Amycolatopsis sp. NBC_01480: one gene and its partner. The protein of the gene in region 1 interacts with the protein of each later gene in a pairwise test. Links are inferred from orthologs where the notes say so. Each region holds a gene or a part of one and is shown in the gene's direction. Other genes may lie near its edges. The genes, in order: rlmN and ftsZ.

Region 1 (7,461 bases):
GTCTGCTTGCTGCCTACCCCTGGGTGGAGATCTCTCGAGTGAGTTGTGCGGCGTCGGTGACGCCCTCACCCCAGCGCCGGTGGATCACCCCGGGTTTTGCAGAGAGGCCGACCGCTCCGCGAAGGATGGACAGCGTGGCAACAGCAGGCAAGTACCCCGCGGAACTGAAGGAACGTGCCGTGGAGACGGTGCGTCAGCTGGAGAAAGAGCTAGGCCCAGGCCGCGGAGCGATCGCTCGTGTGGCGTCTTGGTCGGGGAGGAACCCCGAGTCCCTGCGGTACTGAAATCCTGAAGCTGGCCTCGGCTTTTTTCGCACGGGAAATGGATCCTTGACCACCACGATGAGGTTTCTCAGTAGCGTCTTTGGTGATCCAAGAAACAGGCCCTGGTCGCGCTGGGCGATGTCAGTGAGGAAGCAGCACGACTTTGCCGAACGGCGTTGCGCGCTCCACTCGCCGAAGTGCGGTGGCCGCATCGGAGAGAGGGAAGCTTTCATCGAGCACGGGAGACAGGTCGCCCTCGACCGACAGTGTCATGACTCGATCCCACGACCGCCGGAGATCCTTTGGCGACAACGAGTTGAGGCTGAACGTGAAGAATGTCACCGACTTGTGGAACTCACGCAGTAACGGGGCGAATGGTTCAGGCCCCGGACTGCCGCCGACACCGCCAATGAGGATGTATCGCCCGTTGGGACGCGGCAGTTCCAGGTATTCGGGCAACTGCGGGCCTCCCACGGTGTCCACGATGAGGTCGTACGTCTCATCGGGAAGACCAGCGCCGGTGCGGTCGAACACCTTGGCCGCCCCGAGCGCACGCAGGCGTTCTCCTCGCTCACGAGACGACGTGACCACTGTGACCTCGGCCCCGCGGGCGCGCGCGATCTGTGTTGCCAGCACGCCGATTCCGCCACCGGCGCCGCGGACGAGTGCCCGATCGCCGGCGACGACCCCGGTCCGGTGCAGCGCCCCTTCGGCAACCAGCGCATTCACCCCCAGAGCGACCAGATCGACCGGATCGGCACCGCTTGGCGTGGGTAGCAGCCGGTCGGCGCCGGCGACGATCTGCTCGGCGTAACCACCGAAGGCGGCCAACGCCAGCGCTTCGGTCCCGATCAGGTCTTCAGACACATCCCGGCCGACCGCACGCACGCGGCCCACGACCTCCAGTCCGGGCACTGCGCCAGTGCCGGGAAAGCGCACATAACCACCCCGCACCGCCATGACGTCCACGTAACCGACGCCGATCGCCTTGACGTCGACCAGCGCCTGGCCCGGTCCTGGAACCGGCTCCGGCAGGTCGATCAGGGCGAGTTCGCGTGACTCCTTGACGATTATCGCCTTCACCGCAACCTCCTCGTGGTGAGATCGAACGCTGGCAAGGTGGACTCGCACGAGTGACCGGAACCGGCGAGGCATCGGCCGCGGATACCGGGCGGCCCATCCACCGCGGCGGGCAGTGACAGCCCCGGCCAGGTGGTACGCCTGCACCCCGAGTCGACCATCATCGACTGCTGACCAGTCCCCGTGGACGTCCGGTCAGCGGTGGAATCGCGTTGTCTCCTCCATCGGTTCGCGGCCGACGGCGACCGCGTTGATCGTCGCCGCCGGGTCGGCGTATCCGAACGAGATGCCGAACAACAGCTTCCCTCCGGTCACGCCGAGCGTCTCGCGCACCGTGTCGGCATAGAAACTCAGCAGCGCTTGGGGACAACTGGCCACCCCGTAAGCGGCCATGGCCAGCAGCAGTGTCTGCGCGTACATGCCGACATCGGCCGTCAGCCGCGGATCGCCCGATTCCGGTGCATACAGCAGAGCAACGTGGGGCGCGTCGTAGAAGCCGAGGCTTTTGGCGTCTGGAACAGCACTGCGGCGAGCCGAGCGGCCGGAATCCGGGACGCCCAGCTGAGCTGGATGTCGACGTCGGTCAACGAGCGTCGTGCGTCGACCACGACCCTGATCGTGCCGCTGGGGTCCCGGGCTTCGTATTCGGCCGCGGGCTCTACTCGCTGCCCACCGGGTTGCAGCAGTTCCTTCAGCTGCGCATTCGCGGTGGCAACGTCAGGCACGTCGAGCTGCGCGAGCACGACGTGGTCAAGATTGAACGTCAACGGTCCTCCCCTTGCGGCCATGGCTGGCTACACCGTCGCGAAGACCCTACAGGCGGTTGGTTTCTTTCGCCCGGGTTCACCGGAAAGAGTGACTTGAGGAACTACGGTGTCTGCGGCAGCGTCAGGCATCCCGTCATCGCCGAACCCGCGTGTCGGTGCCGCCTGCTCGGGCAAGCCCTGCCGACCCGGCTCGTCCAGACGTTGATCGAGAGTGGTCGCAGCGATTGGATGTGCCGATAACAGCTCTTATGTAAACCTGCGGTCCGGCTGCTGCAGACCATGCCATCGGTCTGTATAACGACGTGTACCTTCTGGGCGCACTAAGAATAACGGCTGACAAGGGCGAGTGATGAGCCACGCCGGAGAAGCTGGCAGGCTCCGACAGATGATCGACGTCCGTGACGGTTCAACCTCAGATCCCGACGACGCCCACGGGCAGATGTCCATAGCCGACTGGGAGCGGCGGCTGCAAGCTATGCCGGGGTTTCGCGCGTTCGTCTGGCAGCGGCAAGTGCACCGGGTTGCCTACGTCTTCCAAACCAACCTCGCCGAGTACCGGCACTTCATCGACACGCTGCAATGGCAGGGGAGGCGCCCGCCGACCAGAGATGTCGCCAATGCCGACGTCCTCGACCAAGTGCTCGACGAGAGTCAACGGCTGTTACACAACGTACTCGCCGCAATGGCGACGCGCGTCGCGCAACTCCGCCGGTTCGTCAGGCATAACTTCGATGCTGGCTCCCCGATCGCCATCGAATACGACGAACGAGTCGCCGCGTTGTTCGCCAGCGACGTCACGGCAGCCTTCCTGCAGAAGATGCGCAACGAACTCGCACATGCTCAGTTGCCGATCGTCTCGAGCACGGAGACCATTCGCGCTGGTTCGACCACCGTCGCGATCGTGCTACCGTGCGACGCCTTGCTGGACTGGACCGATCGGAACAGCAAGATCACCACCTGGCTGGCCCGGCATCCGGGCGGCGTGGTCGACATCGGCGAAGTCCTCGATGGCTATGCGCGCCGGGCCGGCAATCTCGACGATTGGCTGCAGCAGCGCATCGGGATCGAGTACCGCGGCGAAATCGACCAGTTCGCGGCTGCCGAAGATGCCTTCTTCCGGTCGCGTGGGCTTTGAGGGCTGCGCAGGGTCGTGACCTGACATACACCCGGCCGGGGCGGTCCGGGCGATGCCAGGGGGCGCGTGGGAGACTGGTCAGGTTATGACTGCCCTCCCCCTCGTCTTCGACGCCCCCAAGCGCGGCCTGCCGCCGCGCCACCTCGCCGACCTTTCGGTGGCCGACCGCGCCGCCGCGGTGGCCGAGCTGGGGGAGAAGCCGTTCCGCGCGAAGCAGCTGTCGAACCACTACTTCTCGCGCTTGACGGTCGACCCGGCGGAGATGACAGACATCCCGGCGGCTTCCCGTGAGCGCTTGGTCGCCGACCTGATGCCGACGCTGCTGACGGAGGTCCGCGCGCTGGAGGCCGACAAGGGCGCGACCCGCAAGACGCTGTGGCGTGCGCACGACGGCACGTTGCTGGAGAGCGTCCTGATGCGCTACCCGGACCGCGCGACGCTGTGCATCTCGAGCCAGGCCGGCTGCGGCATGGCGTGCCCCTTCTGCGCGACCGGCCAGGGCGGCTTGGACCGCAACCTGTCGACGGCGGAGATCGTGGACCAGGTCCGCTCGGCGGCGGCGGTCATGCGCGACGGCAAGATGGCCGGCGGTCCCGGGCGGCTGTCGAACATCGTCTTTATGGGTATGGGTGAACCTTTAGCGAACTTTGTCCGAGTTGTGAAGGCTGTTCGCCGCATTACCGACCCTGCACCAGGGGGTCTGGGGATCGGGCAGCGTTCTGTCACGGTGTCGACCGTGGGCCTGGCGCCGGCGATCCGCAAGCTGGCGGACGAGAAGATGCAGGTCCGCCTCGCCGTGTCGCTGCACACGCCGGACGACGAACTGCGGGACACGCTCGTGCCGGTGAACGAGCGCTGGTCGGTCGACGAGGTGCTGTCAGCCGCGCGGTACTACGCCGACACCTCCGGTCGCCGGGTCTCGATCGAGTACGCGCTGATCCGGGACATCAACGACCAGCCGTGGCGGGCGGAGCTGCTCGCGAAGCGGTTGCGCAAGCACCTGGGCCAGCTGGTCCACGTGAACGTGATTCCGTTGAACCCGACCCCGGGTAGCAAGTGGGACGCGTCGCCGAAGCCGGTCGAGCGCGAGTTCGTCCGCTTGGTGAACGCCGGCGGTGTCGCGTGCACGGTGCGGGACACCCGTGGCCAGGACATCGCCGCAGCCTGTGGCCAGCTGGCTGCTGAAGGCTGAGTTGTTCGTTTCGATGATGGAGAGTTTGTCGTGATGTATGCCCCCAGCCTGTTGGATCCGGCTGCGGACGAGCTTCGACTCGCGGACGTGGTCGGCCGTGGTGCCACCGAAGTGGCGCGCGAGGCGCGGACGTTGCTGGGTGAGCGGTTCAGCTCGGTGACGTTCATGTACGTCCTGATGCGCGCCTTCGAGGTCGAGTACACGGCCGCGTGTGACGCATCGCGATGGCACGAGTTCCACGGCGGTCCACGTGCCCTGTCCGATGCTGATCTGGAGAAGCTGCTGGCCCCCTGGCTGGCTCGCTAGCGATCTTGGCGCCGCGTCTTGGGTGAGATTGCAAGCGGCCTCAAACTGCTGCCGTCCAGTCCACCATCGGCCCCGATTGCCGCTGCTCGTGCATAGATCCTCCGACGGTGGGGCGCGTTCGCCTTTCTGTCGTTCGACAAGATGCGCTGTCCGCGAACGGCCGCGACTCCAAATCCGCCGGAAATGACTGCGCAGGTCGCGGCGACTACCCAAGCCCAGGTCGCATGCACGGTCAGCCCTAGGAAGAGCTGCATGAATGCGACGACGCCGTAAGTGATGGCGAGCGCGCGCCAAGTGGCGTGGTACGCCATCAGGCGACCCTCGATGCAGACATGAGCACTACATCGTCTCGATCGGCCGCGCGGTTACACCTCATCGCCGGTTGAGGCGGCTTCGGCGAGTCATGCGTGCAATGCCGCTGACGTGTGCCCATCCTGGTGCAGTGGTTGCTGCAAGCTTCGAGGAAAAGACCTATGAGATCGCGTACAACGCGGAGCTTGCGGCCGGGTCGGGCGGCGACCGGCTAGTCTTCGCGCCCGGGCAGGTACTGGAAAAGTTGACTGGTTTCGATGCTGCTGCAGATCCTGACCCGGAGCACCTGATTTGGACGGTGCTCGGGGTACCTCGACCTCGCGGCCTCTCGCTCTTGCCGTCACACTGGGTGAACTCACGCTCTGGAATGCCAAAATCTGCGGATCTGCCACGAATTCCTAAAAGCCTGATCCTGCAATTCAAACGACCAGAGTACCTCTATGGATCGCGAGCAGCGCAGCGGCGACTATGGCACGGTCCATACTACCGATTCGTGCGCAGTAGAGAACAACACGAAGTACTTAAGAGGCTAGAGAAGAACCTAGTGGGCGCAGCCGTTGTCCGATACGCTGCGCCTGCCTTCCATACCCTCGGCGAGCTAGAGATCGCCCAGATGCAAAAAGCCATTATCTCTCGATCTGGCTACGTAGCGCCTAGCGTCTTCGGTCGCCATCAAGTGTGGACATATAACAAGGCGGGCACGCATGGCCGTGGAAACCCCGCCGGGCGCACTCGGTCCGTTGAGTCGTTCGACCAGTTATTCGCATCATTGCTAGGCGTATCAGGTCGCAAAGGAGAGGTCGTCAGGTATGACGGATTGGCCGAGCACCTAGCTGTCCTAGCTGATGCCTGTCGACCACGAGCTCCACGGTTGCGTCGCGTTGTCGACGAATGGGCGAGAAGCTTAAGAAGAGCTCCAGTGCCTCGCAGTCTAATACCGCCACTGGCTGACTACGCAACCATTCAGACGCTGGTTGCATGGCAAGGTGCAGCTTGGTGGATTGTCGATCGCCGCAATGATATCTGACCGTGCGCCGGCAACGGCGAGGCCACGGCATTGACAGGCAGTGTGCGCCATTGGCCGCGGCGGGTAGCCGCAAGGAGCGTGTCCCTAGATCGCGTGCGTGGTCACCGCGAGGTAGGCCTGGATGGTGACAATTAACCCGTAGGGGATGGCGAGTGTGCACCAAGTGAGATGGCTTGACGGTAGGCAATTCGTGAGTTTAGCCAAAGTTGCCTATTGCTCGATCTACCGGCCTGTTGCCAGCAGTTTAAGGAACACGATGACATCTTCGCAGATTGCTTCGGATGGAAGCCTCTTTGCTACTTCGATTGCGTTCACGCCAAGTCCGGATAGAATTTCCTTCGCGTGAATATTCATCAATGTCTGAGGGGCATTTTGATTGATAAAAGTTGCCCCAATGGCGATACCATGCTGATCTCGCAAGAATTCTGCGACTTCGTTCTCGGTCCTTCCTGAGCATTCAGCGAGGGTGGGTGGCCACAGTAAATAGGCTTCAATGTAGCGACGACGCCATTTGCGCGAGTAAAAATCGCCGTTGTCGGGGAAATTGTGGTCCTGTAGGTCTTGGTCTACGGACTTGATGGGCTCATCGTCTCTGTCGCGTAAGCTGACAGCGACTATGCCCGGAATATCTTCGTTGAGTGCTCGCCACAGGGCTTTACGTTCCTTGTGGGAGGTTGTGGTTCGCCACTCTATCCAACTGTCAGGCCACGGCATACCTGCCGTCTCCGCGAGGCTTTTAAGAATGGGTACGTCCGTCGTGCCTTCGACAAAAAGAACATGCTTAGAGTTGCGGATTTGATCAATACGTGGAGCATAGCCGGATCCGAGGCCTTCGAGTAGGCCCACCTTCTGATGCTCTTCGACAAGATATCGCGTGGAACCGCCTGGTTTTATCTCAAGTATTCTGGCGGGGGCCGCATTGCGCAGAATCTCGCTTGAGTGAGTTGCCAAAAGGACCTGTTTTCCGACATTTGATGCTAGATCAGTCAATCGATCCAGTAACTCTTTTTGCAGGGTTGGGTGCAGGTGTGCGTCCGGCTCGTCGAATAGTAGGACATCTGCTTCGGGTGATGTGGCGAGAGTGTAAACGCTCAGCCATTGCAGAAATCCGCTTCCCTCCACCATTAGGTCGCGGAGGTTGTAGCCATGATGACGCTTGAACTGGTAGCCGTCTACTGTGCCTCTATCGACTAGAACCTCAATATACGAGTGGTACTCCTCTCGAAAATCCTTCACTTGGAGTTCCGTTTGAAATACGCTGCGGAGAGTGTGCAGCAGAAGTTCCCAGGGATCTTCCTCGCGAAGTCGTTTTAGATCTGAATCGCTGATCTTCGTCCGACGCTTTCCTGGTGCAGTCAGTGGACGTTCAAGCAGTTCGG
Region 2 (7,622 bases), 4.1 Mb from region 1 along the record:
GGTCATCGCGACGCACGCCGACCAGGCGCTGCGGCTGCTGGGCCAGCCGACCCCGGCGGAGCAGGACGTGCTCGGCGCGTTCCGCTACTCCCGCAACGAGGCCTGGCTGCACACCGACACCAGCGTGCTGCCTTCCGTCGCGGCCGCGCGGGCCGGCTGGAACTACCGCACGCCGGTGTGCGGCGCGGACAGCGACGCCGTGCAGATCAGCTACGACATGAACCGGCTCATGCGCCTCGACGAGCCCGAGGGCTACGTCGTCACGCTGAACCCGCACGCCGCACCGTCGGCCGGCTCGGTGGTCGCGAAGATGGACTACGAGCACCCGGTATACACGCCGGAATCCGTTGCCGCGCAACGCAAACTGGTCACCCTGAACGACGGGGTGGTCGCCTTCGCCGGCGCCTACCACGGCTGGGGCTTCCACGAGGACGGCTGCTCGTCCGGGCTGCGGGCCGCGGAGAGCTTCGGGGTGACCTGGTGACCACAGTCCTGCACAACACCAATCTTTACGACGCCACGGTCGGGCACGTCCGGACCGCGGACCCGCCCCACGCCTTCGCGCACCGGATGTACTTGTGGCACACCGATCTCGACCGGCTCCCGCGGCTGCCGTGGTGGCTCCGGCCGTTCGCCCGGTTCGACGCCCGCGACCACTTCGCGCCGGGCGACAGCGGGACCATCCGGTCCAAATTGGACGACTGGCTCGCGCGGCGCGGCGTGGACCTGCGCGGCGGTCCGGTCACCATGCTGGCCTCCGCGCGCGTGCTGGGCTACGTGTTCAACCCGATCACCGTCTACTGGTGCCACATCCCGGACGGCGCGCTCGAGTGCGTGGTCGCCGAGGTGCACAACACCTACGGCGGCCGCCACGCCTACCTGCTGCGCCCCGGCGCCGACGGCCGGTCCACTGTGGACAAGGAGTTCTACGTGTCCCCGTTCCAGCAGCTGGACGGCCAGTACCGGATGCGCCTGCCGCGCCCGGAAGCGCTGCTCGACCTGACCGTGGCGCTGCATCGGGGCGAAACGACACCTTTGGTCGCTACGCTGCGAGGGGTTCGGCGGCCTGTGGACGCCCGCTCGCTCGCGCGGGTGGTGCTCGGCCGGCCGCTGCAACCGCAGCGGGTTTCGGCTCTGATCCGCCGGCACGGCATCACGCTGTGGCGGCGCAAGGCGGCGATCGCCGCCCGGACCCCGTAGAACTCCGGAGGACAGCTGAATGGATGAGACCGCCCGCCCGCGCCGGGTGGCCGCCGTGCCCCCGGCGTCCGGCGAAGCTCCGGCACCCACGCCCGAGGAGCTGATGGGCCGCGTCGCCAAGGGCGACGAGCGCGCGTTCGAGCTGCTCTACGCACAGCTGTCCGGCCCGGTTTACGGCCTGGTCCGGCGGATCGTGCGCGATCCCGCGCAGTCCGAGGAGGTGACCCAGGAGGTCCTGATCGAGCTGTGGAAGACGGCCACCCGCTACAACGCGGACAAGGGCAGCGCGCTGAACTGGGCGATGACCCTGGCGCACCGCCGGGCCGTCGACCGGGTGCGCTCGGCCCGGGCGAGCACCGAACGCGAGCAGAAGGCGACCTTCGAAGCGGCCAGGGAGCGCCCGTTCGACGAGGTGGCCGAGTCAGCCACCGCGAGCCTGGAGCGCTCGCAGGTGCGGCGATGCCTGAAATTCCTCACCGAGCTGCAGCGCGAGTCCGTGCTGCTGGCCTACTACCAGGGCTACACCTACCGCGAGGTCGCCGACGTGCTGGCGGCGCCGCAGGGGACGATCAAGACGAGGATGCGCGACGGGCTGATCCGGCTGCGCGACTGCCTGGGGGGGACGGCATGACCACGCCGGACTTGCACATGTTGACCGGGGCGTACGCGCTCGACGCTCTGTCGGATGTCGAGCGCGCGCAGTTCCGCCGTCACCTCGTGCAGTGCGAGGCCTGCGCGCAGGAGGTCCGCGAGCTGCTGGCGACCGCGGGACGGCTCGGCGCGGCGATGGCCGAGGAGCCGCCGCCCGAGATGAAGGACCGCGTGCTCGCCGCCATGCGCACCACGCGCCAGCTCCCGCCCGCCACCGCGCCGGAGCCGGCCGGGAAGCCGCGGGCCCACCGCCGCTGGGCGCTGGGCATCGCCGCGGCCGCCGCGGTCGTCGGCCTCGCCCTCGCCGGGGTGTTCGGCGGGATCGCGCTGCACACCCAGGACCGGCTGACCACCGCCCAGGAACAGCTCGGCCAGGTCCGCGACCGCTATCAGCCGGTGTCTCAGCTGCTGGCCGCGCCGGACGTGAAGACCGCGCACACGGCCGCGTCCGGGGGTGGCGGCGGGACCGTGCTGGTCTCGAAGCAGCTCGACCGCATGCTGTTCCTGGACGACGGCCTGCCGCCGTACCCCGCGGGGCACGTCTACCAGGCCTGGCTGATGGGCCCGGGGATCGCGCCGCGCCCGGTCGGCCTGCTGCCCGGCGGGCCGGACGGCTCGCTCGTCGTGGCCGACGGGCTCGGCCGCGCCGAGCAGGTCGGGATCAGCGTCGAGCAGGCCGGCGGCTCGCCCACCGGGAAGCCCTCGTCCGACGTCGTCCTGGTGCTGCCGATGCCGGTGTGAGAACCCGCTCGTGAGTGCCTATGACGGTTAGAACCGTCATAGGCACTCACGAGCTTTTTCGGCCACGCGCGCTGCGCTGACGGGGCCTCTGCTCTTGCGCCCGCGTTCGTGTTGTGGCAAAACACCTTTGCCGCACACGGCGTGGCTACTGGATTCGAGCCAGCCCGGTGCCTACCGTCCTGCTCTAACGCCGGTGGTTGACATAACTCTGATTCTCGAGTTGAGGGTGAGGGTTGCGGCTCCGGCGGGCAGCACGAGCACATCACGATCAGGAAGGCGGACCCGATGACGCCCCCGCACAACTACCTTGCGGTGATCAAGGTCGTCGGCATCGGCGGCGGCGGCGTGAACGCCGTGAACCGGATGATCGAGGTCGGCCTCAAGGGTGTCGAGTTCATCGCGGTGAACACCGACGCGCAGGCACTGCTCATGTCCGACGCCGATGTCAAGCTCGACATCGGCCGCGAACTCACCCGTGGCCTCGGCGCCGGCGCCGCGCCCGAAGTGGGCCAGAAGGCCGCGGAGGACCACCGCGAAGAGATCGAAGAGGTCATCAAGGGCGCCGACATGGTGTTCGTGACGGCCGGCGAGGGCGGTGGCACCGGAACCGGCGGCGCCCCCGTGGTCGCGCAGATCGCCCGCAAGCTGGGCGCGCTGACCATAGGCGTCGTCACCCGCCCGTTCACCTTCGAGGGCAAGCGCCGCGGCAAGCAGGCCGAGGACGGCATCCAGCAGCTGCGCAACGAGTGCGACACGCTGATCGTGATCCCGAACGACCGGCTGCTGCAGCTCGGCGACATCGGCGTGTCCCTGATGGACGCGTTCCGCTCGGCCGACGAGGTGCTGCTCTCCGGTGTCCAGGGCATCACCGACCTGATCACCACCCCGGGCCTGATCAACCTGGACTTCGCCGACGTGAAGAGCGTGATGTCCGGCGCGGGCTCCGCGCTGATGGGCATCGGCTCGGCGCGCGGCGAGGGCCGCGCCATCCAGGCGGCGGAGAAGGCGATCAACTCGCCGCTGCTGGAGGCGTCCATGGACGGCGCCCACGGCGCGCTGCTGTCCATCGCGGGCGGCTCCGACCTCGGCCTGTTCGAGATCAACGAGGCCGCCTCGCTGGTGCAGGAGTCCGCGCACCCGGACGCGAACATCATCTTCGGCACGATCATCGACGACTCGCTCGGCGACGAGGTTCGGGTCACCGTGATCGCGGCCGGCTTCGACGCGGGCGCGCCGACGCACAAGAAGCTCGACCCGCCTGCGTTCGGCTCGCGTTCGGCCGGCAGCACGGCCACCGCCACCTCCGGGCACGTGGGCAACGGGCAGCCGCCCGCGGCTCCGCCCGCGGGCGCCACCCCGGTGCCGCCCGCGAGCAGCTCCGGCTACCCGGTCGCGCCGCCGCGCACGCACCCGCCGCTCCCGCAGCCCGGCACCCCGCCGGGCGGCCTGCCCCAGCCGGGCGGCAGCTCGCGCGGCTACTCGCCGATCGGCTCCGGCAACGGCGGCAGCCTGCCCAGCCGCCCGGCCACGGTGCACGACGACCCCTCGGACGACGAGGTCGACGTGCCGCCGTTCATGCGCCGGTAGGCACCGTTTTCCCGCGGCGAAGGCCACCTCGGACCGATCGAGGTGGCCTTCGCCGCGTTCGCGACCCCTGGGCAGGAAACGACCCTGGGTCCAAGACGACGCAGTGGGAGGATGGCCGGGTGCGAGTACGACGAGTGGTCACGACCAGGGCGGGCGGCGCTTCCCGCCCGCCGTACGACAGCTTCAACCTCGGCGACCACGTCGGTGACGACGACGGGAACGTGTTCGCCAACCGCAAGCGGCTGGCCACCGAGCTGGGCCTGGCCGAAGACCGGCTGGCCTGGATGGAGCAGGTGCACGGCCGCACGGCGACGATCGTCGACGGCACCGAGACCGCCGCGGCCGAGGCGACCGACGCGCTGGTGACGGCCGAACCCGGCGTCGCGTTGGTTGTGCTGGTCGCCGACTGCGTGCCGGTCCTGCTGGCCGACGCCGAGGCCGGCGTCATCGCGGCGGTCCACGCCGGACGGGTCGGCGCGCGCGTGGGCGTGGTCCCCGCGGCGCTGGCGGCGATGCGCGAGCTGGGCGCCGAACCCGGCCGCACCGAGGCGCTGCTGGGCCCGGCCATCTGCGGCGACTGCTACGAGGTGCCCGCCGAGATGGCGGCGGACGTCGAGAAGCACGTGCCCGGCAGCGCGGCCAAGACCCGCAAGGGAACGCCGGGCCTCGACCTGCGCGCGGGGCTGTGGCGCCAGCTCGCCGAGCACGGTGTCGGCAAGATCGGCGTGGACCCGCGCTGCACCGCGGAGGACAAGACGCTGTTCAGCTACCGCCGCGACGGCACCACCGGCCGGATCGCGGGCATCACCTGGCTGGAGGCGGAGTGATCGCCCCTGGTCGTCGCCGTGGCGCCGCCGGCGAGCGGCCCGATCTTGCAGCGGGCACGCCGTCCCGGCGAGGGGGAGTCCGATGACCGACGACCGCCTCGGCGAACTCGCCGCCTCCCTCAAATCGGTCGAGGAGCGGATCGTCGCCGCCTGCGCGGCCGCCGGCCGGGCCCGCGACGAGGTGCGCCTGGTCGGCGTCACCAAGACCTTCCCGGCGGCCGACGCCGCCCTGCTCACCGACCTCGGCCTGACCCAGCTCGCGGAGAACCGCGACCAGGAGGCCGGGCCGAAGGCGGCTGAGGTGGCCCGGCTGCGTCCGGACGCGGCGCCGCGCTGGCACATGGTCGGCAGCCTCCAGCGCAACAAGGCCCGTTCCGTGGTCCGGTGGGCGGCGGAGGTCCAGTCGGTCGACTCCGCCCGGCTGGCGGACGCGCTCGGCCGGGCTGTCGGTAACGCACAGGAGGCGGGGGAGCGCGCCGAACCGCTCGGCGTGCTGATCCAGGTGAGCCTCGACGGCGACCCCGCGCGGGGCGGGACGCCGCTGGGCGACCTCGCCGCGCTCGCCGACCACATCGCCCGTGTGGGGGAGTTGCGACTGCGCGGGGTGATGGCTGTGGCCCCCCTCGGCGAGGACCCGGACCGCGCCTTCGCCCGCCTGGTCCAGGCATCCGGGCGGCTTCGGGAAGATCACCCGAATGCCGTAGAAGTCTCCGCCGGAATGAGCCATGATCTCGAACAGGCGATCACGCACGGCTCGACCTGTGTGCGTGTCGGAACCGCGCTGCTCGGCGGGCGCGGTTTAGCCTCGCCGTAGGGAGTCCGCGTGGCCGTCACGTTTCGTGTGCGGCCGGGTGGGGTAGCACGGTGCGGGAGCGGCTAGGGCTAGGGAGAGGCATGAGCGCGCTGCAGAAGCTGAAGGCCTACTTCGGGATGGTGCCCGCAGACGAAGACGGCTACGAGGTCGAGGACGAAGAGTACCGCCGTGGTTACGACGACGAGTACGACACCTACGACGAGCCGCCGGCCCGGTCCCGGTCACGGTACCGCGAGCCTGATGACACGTACGACGAGCCCGCGCCGCGGTCCCGGTCACGGTCGGTCACGGCCGAGCCGACCACGCACGGCGCGCTGGCCGTCGACCGCCAGCCCGAGCCGGTCGCCCGGCTGCGCCCGCTCTCGGAGCCGGTGCGGACGCCGGCGCGCGACGCGCTGAGCCGGATCAAGACGCTGCACATGACGAGCTACGTCGAGGCGCGCCAGATCGGCGAGCACTACCGCGAGGGCATCCCGGTGATCATCAACCTCACCGAGATGGAGAACGCGGACGCGAAGCGGCTCGTCGACTTCTCCGCGGGCCTGGCGTTCGCGCTGCGGGGCTCGATGGACAAGGTCACCAACAAGGTGTTCCTTCTCTCACCGCCGGACGTCGATGTGACGGCTGAGGACCGTCGGCGGATCGCCGAGGGCGGATTGTTCCTGCGCGGCTGATCAGCCCGGACCGCTGGGCGCAGCAGAACGTGATTTTGTCGACTCGATGGGATGTCGCGGCCGCTGGCTGCGGCTTCTCCGGAGGTCCCCCGCTAGAGTGGTCGCGTGAATGCTGTGTGGCTGGTGGTCTGGTACGTGCTGTTCGCCTTCTGGCTGCTCTTGACGGCGCGTATCGTGATCGAGCTTGTGCGCACCTTCGCGCGTGAGTGGCGTCCCGCCGGAGGGGTTGCGGTCACGCTCGAGACCATCTACACAGTGACCGACCCGCCGGTTCGTCTGTTCAGACGAATGATCCCGATGGTTCGGATCGGCGGGATGGGACTGGACTTATCGATTATGGTGCTGCTGTTGGTTGTGTTCTTCGCGATGCAACTGGCAACTCCCAGGTGATCGGGGAAACTTGGGTGGACCCTGCAGGCCATGGAGTGCGTGAGGTGATCTGATGTCGTTGACCCCCGCTGACGTGCATAACGTCGCGTTCAGCAAGCCGCCCATCGGCAAGAGGGGCTACAACGAGGACGAGGTGGACGCGTTCCTCGACCTGGTGGAGACCGAGCTTGCCCGGTTGATCGAGGACAACAACGAGCTGCGGCAGCAGGTCGAACAGCTCGACAACGAGCTGGAATCGACCCGCGGTGAGCTCGAGAACGCGAAGGTGAGCGGTCCACCGCCGGTGCGGGAAGAGCCCTCCCGCCGGCTGGCGCCCGTGCCGCCCCCCGCTTCGGCGATGGAGCAGACACAGGCCCATTCGATGGTCGGCGGTGACAGTGGCGAGCCGAACGTCCAGGCCGCCAAGGTCCTCGGCCTGGCCCAGGAGATGGCCGACCGGCTGACCGCCGAGGCCAAGACGGAGTCCGACGGCATGCTGGCGGAGGCGCGGACCAAGTCCGAGCAGCTGCTCTCCGATGCCCGGGCGAAGTCCGACTCGATGGTCAACGAGGCCCGCACGCGGGCCGAGACCATGCTGAACGACGCGCGCACGCGGGCCGAGACGCTGGAGCGTCAGGCCCGTGACAAGGCGACCACGATGGAACGCGAGTCGCAGCGCAAGTACACCGAGACGATGAACAACCTGAACGCCGAGAAGGGCGCTCTGGGCAAGAAGATCGAGGAGCTGCGCACGATCGA

Evidence for each region.
Region 2: the proteins of rlmN (region 1) and ftsZ interact in binary tests that used the Escherichia coli proteins (3 or more experiments, as listed by UniProt). The link is inferred for Amycolatopsis sp. NBC_01480 from one-to-one orthologs.

The regions. Positions count from the first base shown.
Region 1 is NZ_CP109442.1:5,763,964-5,771,424, forward strand. The notes cover bases 2,548-5,383. They hold rlmN (23S rRNA (adenine(2503)-C(2))-methyltransferase RlmN), read left to right. Parts: upstream 2,548-3,330; coding sequence 3,331-4,437; downstream 4,438-5,383. Other genes in these bases: OG371_RS27620 (hypothetical protein), read left to right, coding at 2,548-3,245; OG371_RS27630 (hypothetical protein), read left to right, coding at 4,468-4,743. In the rest of the region: OG371_RS27605 (quinone oxidoreductase family protein), read right to left, coding at 405-1,346; OG371_RS27610 (nitroreductase family protein), read right to left, coding at 1,539-1,814; OG371_RS27615 (hypothetical protein), read right to left, coding at 1,778-2,110; more of OG371_RS27620, read left to right, coding at 2,496-2,547; OG371_RS27635 (AAA family ATPase), read right to left, coding at 6,305-7,461.
Region 2 is NZ_CP109442.1:9,852,584-9,860,205, reverse strand. The notes cover bases 2,032-5,028. They hold ftsZ (cell division protein FtsZ), read left to right. Parts: upstream 2,032-2,877; coding sequence 2,878-4,179; downstream 4,180-5,028. Other genes in these bases: pgeF (peptidoglycan editing factor PgeF), read left to right, coding at 4,299-5,006; OG371_RS45980 (anti-sigma factor), read left to right, coding at 2,032-2,592. Outside these bases: OG371_RS45995 (NAD(P)/FAD-dependent oxidoreductase), read left to right, coding at 1-484; OG371_RS45990 (DUF1365 domain-containing protein), read left to right, coding at 481-1,200; ECF RNA polymerase sigma factor SigK, read left to right, coding at 1,220-1,831; more of OG371_RS45980, read left to right, coding at 1,828-2,031; OG371_RS45965 (YggS family pyridoxal phosphate-dependent enzyme), read left to right, coding at 5,089-5,820; OG371_RS45960 (cell division protein SepF), read left to right, coding at 5,901-6,494; OG371_RS45955 (YggT family protein), read left to right, coding at 6,609-6,884; DivIVA-like cell division protein Wag31, read left to right, coding at 6,937-7,622. UniProt on the Escherichia coli protein: Essential cell division protein that forms a contractile ring structure (Z ring) at the future cell division site. The regulation of the ring assembly controls the timing and the location of cell division.